2 regions of the Mycolicibacterium sp. XJ1819 genome follow, and region 1 is predicted to be linked to the other one. Evidence: riboswitches for the same ligand, from Rfam matches in the RefSeq annotation. Region 1 holds a riboswitch; the other holds the start of a gene.
The links. Region 1 has a riboswitch for cobalamin ahead of ABQE89_RS03545 ((2Fe-2S)-binding protein). Riboswitches for the same ligand answer to the same signal wherever they lie in the genome.

Region 1 (3,402 bases):
CCGCGTTGGCCGGGGTGCTGGGCGCGTTGCAGCGCACCGGCGTCGGCGGCGCCACGGGTGTCTACGTCAACACCGACGCCAAGGACTCGACTCGCTACCTGCTGCACATGAGCCAGTCCGGGCTGGGTCTGCCCGACGAGTCCTACTACCGCGATGCGCGGCACGCCGAGATCCTGGCGGCCTACCCCGACCACATCGCGGCGATGTTCACCCTCGTCTACGGCCCGGGCGAGCACGCCGCGACCGCGGCCAGGATCGTCGCACTGGAGACCGCGTTGGCCGCGGCGCACTGGGACGTCGTCAAACGCCGCGACGCCGACCTGTCCTACAACCTGCGCACCTTCGCCGACCTGCCGGCGCAGGCCCAGGGCTTCGACTGGGCCGGCTGGCTCACGGCGCTGGGCACCACCGCTGAACAAGCCGCCGAACTGGTGGTGCGCCAACCCGACTACCTCACGGCGTTCGCCTCGCAGTGGTCGGGCGAGTCGGGCTTCGGCCTCGACGACTGGAAGGCCTGGCTGCGCTGGCGGCTGATCAGGGCGCGCGCGTTCCTGCTGACCGACGACCTGGTGGCCGAGGAGTTCGAGTTCTATGGCCGCAGGCTCTCGGGCACCGAGCAGATCCGTGACCGCTGGAAGCGCGCGGTGTCGTTGGTCGAGAACCTGATGGGCGACGCGGTCGGCAGGCTCTATGTCGAGCGGCATTTCCCACCGCATGCCAAATCGCGGATGGACGAGTTGGTGGCGAACCTGCGCGAGGCCTACCGGGTCAGCATCAACTCACTGGAGTGGATGACCCCGCAGACTCGGCAGAAGGCGCTGGCCAAGCTGGACAGGTTCACCGCGAAGATCGGTTACCCGGCCAAGTGGCGGGACTATTCTGCGCTGGTCATCGAGCGCGACGACCTGTACGGAAACTACCTGCGGGGCTATCAGGTGGGCTACGACCGTGAGCTGGCCAAGCTCGGCGGGCCCGTCGACCGCGACGAGTGGTTCATGACGCCGCAGACCGTCAACGCCTACTACAACCCCGGGATGAACGAGATCGTCTTCCCGGCAGCGATTCTGCAGCCGCCGTTCTTCGACGCCGACGCCGACGACGCGGCCAACTACGGCGGTATCGGCGCGGTCATCGGCCACGAGATCGGGCACGGCTTCGACGACCAGGGGTCCAAATACGACGGCGACGGAAACCTGGTGGACTGGTGGACCGATGAGGACCGCGCCGAGTTCGGCACCCGCACAGAGGCGCTGATCGAACAGTACGAGCAGTATGTACCGCGGGAACTAGGAAACGGCCACTCCCCTGTCCCGCATGTCAACGGCGCCTTCACCGTCGGCGAGAACATCGGCGACCTCGGCGGGCTCTCCATCGCGCTGCTGGCCTATCAGCTGTCGCTCAACGGCAAGGAGGCTCCGGTGATCGACGGACTCACCGGTGTGCAGCGGGTGTTCTTCGGCTGGGCACAGGTGTGGCGCACGAAATCGCGTGACGCCGAGGCCATCCGGCGCCTCGCAGTCGACCCGCACTCACCGCCGGAGTTCCGGTGCAACGGCGTCATCCGCAACATGGACGCGTTCTACGAGGAGTTCGACGTCAGCGAGGACGACGCGCTGTATCTGGAGCCGGAGCGACGGGTGCGCATCTGGAATTGAGAGGCTCGACGAATCCCCTGATGCAGTAATGTCGTCCGTAAGGTGATGACGACGTAGGAAGCCGGTGGAAATCCGGCGCGGTCCCGCCACTGTCATCGGGGAGCGACCCTCAACAAGCCACGGCCAGCGGGCTGGAAGGCGAGGCGAGCAGCGATCCGAAAGCCAGGACACTCGTGTCATCACGTCCTGCTACCCGGGGCGGTGCACCCCGAGAGAGCTGAATATGTCACGTCCTGCAATGGTGGGACCCGACCGAGCCGGGCGAAACGCTCCCGTCGATGCGACGCGAATTCTGGCCGAGATCTCCACCGTCAGCCCATATTTCGCGGTGAGCTGCGGAGCGGTCAGCGACGACAGCTGGTATCCGGTTCATCGGCTGTACACCGATACCGAGCTGCTCACGGCGATCGTCGGACGCGTTCAGTCCCGGATCGGCACCGACGAACGTCGCGTCGCGGTTTCGACGTTCCAGCTCGGCCTGGCCGCGCGTCTCTGGTCGATCGGTCTCGGCGCACTCATTCGGCACGGGGTGTTGCCCGACCTCGACGCCGAGCAATTGTTGTTTTCTGAGACCGCCGGTCGGATCCGGCTGCACATCGAAAAGCCCGTCGCCTGGCAGGGCGACGGTCTGGAAACGCTGCTGGCGAACCAGGTTCTCGACGGGCATCTGGCCGTGCTCACCGCGGCGTTGCACCGACTCGGGCCCATTTCGGCCCGGCTGCTGCGTGGCAACGCCGCGTCTGCGCTGCTCAGCGCCGCTCGGGTGATCGACCGCGCAACGACATCCGACCCTGCCGAACAACTGGCCCGGCGTTTGTGTGCCGACGAAAGGCTTGATGGCGAAGTGATTTTCAACGGGGCAGGCTACCGTCGCACCAGTTGTTGTCTGTACTACCGCACTCCGGGCGGCGGCGTCTGCGGTGACTGCGTGTTCATCACCAAACCCGGCCCGAAGCCGCGTCCAGGCACCGAGAAGCCGACTCGGTGACCGTCAGAACATCTGCCAGTCCGACGCACCGTCGGGCTGGTTGTAGGTGTCGCCACCGGTGTTCTTGATCACCACCGGGTCCCCGCTGCCGAAGTTGTCGTAGAACCACTTCGCGTCCTCGGGGCTCAGGTTGATACACCCGTGGCTGACATTGCTGTTGCCCTGAGCGCCGACCGACCAGGGCGCGCTGTGCACGAAGATGCCTTGGTTGTCGATTCGGACGGCGTCTTTGACCTTCAGTTTGTACCCCTCGTCATCGTCGACGGGGACGCCGTAGGTCGACGAGTCCATCACGATGTCGGCGAACTTCTCCAGCACGTAGTACGTGCCGTTGCGGGTTTCGTAGCCCTTCTTACCCATCGACACCGGGAAGGTCTTGATCAACTTCCCGTCGCGCATGATCTCCATCTGCTTGGTGGAGTCGTCGATGGTGGCCACCAGCTGCTCGGGGACGCTGAAGCTCGATTTGGTGCCGCCGGCGTCGATATGGACGACGGTGCCTGCAGGCCAGAAGTCCTGGGGACGCCACCGCAGTTGGGTGTCGCTGGTCCAGTAGAACCTGCCGGGCACGGGCGGGTTGGACGTGATGTGCACAGCGTCCTGGGCCATCTGGCGGTCCGCGATCGGCCGCTGGAAGTTGATGTAGATCGGCTTGGCAGCCCCGACGATGGAGCCGTTGACCGGGTTGAAGCTCGGCGGCGCGAACACCGGCTGACCGGTGTACGGCAGTGGGTTCTGCCCGGCCGGCGTGCCCTCGGG
Region 2 (3,402 bases), on a different contig from region 1:
CCGAGCTCGGCGGCCATCGTCGAGGAAATCTGCTGCGACCCGCCCACGATGCGGGTCTGTTGAGCTCCGCCGCGCGTCGAGATGAGTTGGGTCAGACCGTTGTTCGAACTGGTATAGGTCAACAGGTGCAGAAGTGACAGGTCGGCGGCGTCCGCGGCCCAGACGGCTTCACACGCCAACCCGATGAAGGCCCGGCCCAGCGACGTTCGCACGTGGCGCCGCACCCACGAGGCCACGGTCTGACGGTCCCAGTCGGCGGCACGTTCGGCGCGCCAGGGGGCGGCCGGATCGACCCGGCGCGCCATCCGTTCCAGCCGGGTCAGGGCGAGCTGCACGTCGGCCAGTTCCAGCGGCCCGGCCTTGGGCACCTCGCCGCGGTAGCGGCGCACGCGGCCGTCGTACTCCCACAACTTGGCGCCCTCGTCGTGGGTGTCGAACGTGGTGAGACCCAACTCGTCGATCAACGCGCGAACGCGGTGGTGGCCGGGACCGATCCACTGGCCACCGACCTCGACGACCGCGTCGCCGAACCGGTCACCGAGGTGATGATTCAACGTCCGCCCGCCGACTCGGTCGCGGGCCTCCAGTACGACGACGCCGACCCCGGCGCGGTGCAATTTGCGTGCGGCGGTCAGCCCGGCGAGCCCGGCGCCGATCACCGCCACGTCGGTCTCGATGCCCATTGGTGCCTCCTGGCGACGAATCTAGGCGAAGCGGGTATCCGGTTGGGCATGGCTGAACAACTGCAGAGCATCCTGCTGGAACTGGAGCGCGCCGGCTGGGAGTCGCTGTGCAACTCCACCGGGTCGGAGTTCTACGGCGCGGTCATGTTGCCCGACGCGTTGATGGTGGTGGCGAACGGCATGGTGCTCGACCGCGCGGCGGTGGTGTCGTCGCTGTCGCAGTCGCCGCCGTGGCACTCCTACGACATCAGCGACGTCCGGCTTGTCGAGGTCGACGCCGACACCGCGATCCTGGTGTACACGGGAAGCGCCCGCCGCGACGACGCACCGCCTTTCGTGGCTGCGATGGCGAGCACGTATCACCGCACCGAGAACGGATGGCGGCTGGTGCTGTATCAGCAGACACCGATTCCCGACAACTAGAAGTGGATGACCCGCGGACCGCCGCCGCATTCGGGAACACCGCCGTAGGGCAGACCGCCCTGGATCTGACCGTTGACCCACGCGCTGCACGAGGCGGTGCGGTGCCATGAGCCCGGCGCGAAAGGACCGCCCGCGCCGAAGCTCCAGGTCTGGGAATAGAACGATCCGTCGGGGAACGGTTCTCCGAGGCAGTAGCGCTGCCCGCCGTATCCCGACTTCTGACCGCCCGGGCACCAGTTGGCCTCTCCGTTGGGCACCTTCGGGTCGGGTTGGGCCGTGGCGGTCGGGGCCTCGCCGAACGTCAGCGCCGCGGACGCGGCAACGATCGCGAAGAGCTTGAACATGCGGTCTCCTCAGGACAGTTCAAAGGTTAGCTGGCGCGAAATGTTGGCGCCAGCAAATGGGTATGCGCTCAGGTGCGAGGTCGTGCTTGGTAGTCTCGGCCGTTGAGAGCGGTCGCATCCGTGCTATGTGCGGGTGTCAGGGAACCCGGTGAGACTCCGGGACTGGCGCGCAGCGGTATGGGAGATGGGCTCGACATAGGTCACTGGACGCCACTACAGGCGTCCGGGAAGGCGTCGAGTTCGGCACATCCCGAGTCCGAAGACCTGCCGTTCTCGGTTGAGTCCACAGGTGTCTCGCGCACAGATACCCCGGCATAAGAGGCAGACTTGCTGATCACCTGGCCAAGGTGTGAATTTCGGATGCGGTGCCCGTGACCGTCACCGAGACGACATCACGCCGCGCAGCCGACTCGCCCGTACCCACCGTTCGACGCGTGCCGTTTCTTCCGTTGACCGTGGTGCTCGGGCTGCTCACGATGGTGAGCATCGTGGTCTCGGTCGCTTTTGGGGCCGAAGACATTCCGCTCGATGACGTCTGGCGCACGGTAGTCGGCCGCTTCACCGGAGCCGAACGCGATGCGGGTTTCGACGTCATCATCTGGGACCTGCGGCTGCCGCGCTCGATACTGGCGGCGATCGTGGGGGCGGGTCTGGCGCTGGCCGGCGCTCTGATGCAGGCACTGGTGCGCAACCCGCTGGCCGAACCGTATCTTCTGGGCGTGTCGGCCGGTGCGGCGGTGGGCGCCACGGCGGTGATGACGCTGGGTGTGCTTTCCGCGCTGGGAATCTGGGCGTTGTCGGGAGGGGCCCTGCTGGGTGCGGTCGTGGCGACGCTGACCGTGTACTGGGTGGCCCGTGCCCAAGGTGGGCTCACCGCACTGCGGCTGATCCTGTCGGGGGTGGTGCTGTCCTCGGCGTTCATGGCGTTGTCGTCGCTGCTGGTGTTCACCGCCGGTGACCCGCACGCCGCCGAAAGCGTGATGTTCTGGATGCTCGGCAGCGTTGCAGGAGCCACCTGGGCCAAGGTCCCCCTCGCGGGCGCGGTGGTGCTGATCTCCCTGGTCGGGGCGATGCTGATCCATTCGTGGCTGGACGCCTATGCGGCGGGCTCGGACACCGCCATCTCGCTGGGTGTGCCGGTGCGAGGGCTTCGCAACGCGCTGTTCATGATTCAGGGCGTGCTGGTGGGTGTGCTGGTGGCTGTTTCCGGCGGCATCGGGTTCGTCGGGCTGATCGTGCCGCATGCGGCGCGGCTGATCGTGGGCGCCACTCATCGTGCGATGCTGCCGGTGACCGTGTGCGCCGGGGCGCTGTTTCTGGTGTGGGTGGATGTGGTCTCGCGGGAGATGGCGGCGCCGCGGGAGATGCCGTTGGGCATCGTCACCGGACTGATCGGCGCACCGGTGTTCCTGTTCCTGATGGGCCGTCGCCGTTACGAATTCGGAAACAACTCATGAGCGCGGGCTCGCTCAGCGCCCACGGCGTCGAGTGTCGCCGCGGCGCCAGAACCATCGTGTCCCGCGTGGACCTGATCGTTCCCGCGGCGACTCGGCTGGCGGTGGTCGGCCCGAACGGCGCGGGTAAAACGACGCTGCTGCGGGCGCTTTCGGGCCTCGACGTTCCGGCGGACGGAACGGTCCGGATCGACGGTGCGGACCTGCACCGGATGCCCGCCCGCCGCCGGGCGCGCAGCATCGCCGTGGTCGGGCAGGAAGAGCGGCCGTCGGGTGAACTGACGGTGGCTGAAGCGGTGGGGCTGGGACGCACCCCGTACCGGAATCCGTGGGCGGCGGCGGTGGTCGGGGAGCGTGACATCATCGACGACGCGCTGCGCGCCGTCGGCCTGGGCGGGTGGGGTGAGCGGCCCTGCACACAGTTGTCGGGTGGGGAGCGCCATCGCGTCGTGCTCGCGCGGGCGTTGGCTCAGCGCACGTCGGTACTCGTGCTCGACG

Region 2: it holds a riboswitch for cobalamin, as region 1 does, so the genes downstream of both, ABQE89_RS03710 (FecCD family ABC transporter permease) here and ABQE89_RS03545 ((2Fe-2S)-binding protein) in region 1, are expected to answer to the same signal.

Annotation. Positions count from the first base shown of each region.
Region 1 is NZ_JBEFST010000002.1:364,542-367,943, forward strand. It holds gene ABQE89_RS03540 (M13 family metallopeptidase) at 1-1,655, shown strand, start outside; cobalamin riboswitch at 1,667-1,848, shown strand; gene ABQE89_RS03545 ((2Fe-2S)-binding protein) at 1,879-2,643, shown strand; gene ABQE89_RS03550 (L,D-transpeptidase) at 2,647-3,402, opposite strand, start outside.
Region 2 is NZ_JBEFST010000003.1:39,475-42,876, reverse strand. It holds gene ABQE89_RS03725 (flavin monoamine oxidase family protein) at 1-683, opposite strand, end outside; gene ABQE89_RS03720 (nuclear transport factor 2 family protein) at 732-1,106, shown strand; gene ABQE89_RS03715 (hypothetical protein) at 1,103-1,450, opposite strand; cobalamin riboswitch at 1,543-1,736, shown strand; gene ABQE89_RS03710 (FecCD family ABC transporter permease) at 1,927-2,907, shown strand; gene ABQE89_RS03705 (ABC transporter ATP-binding protein) at 2,904-3,402, shown strand, end outside.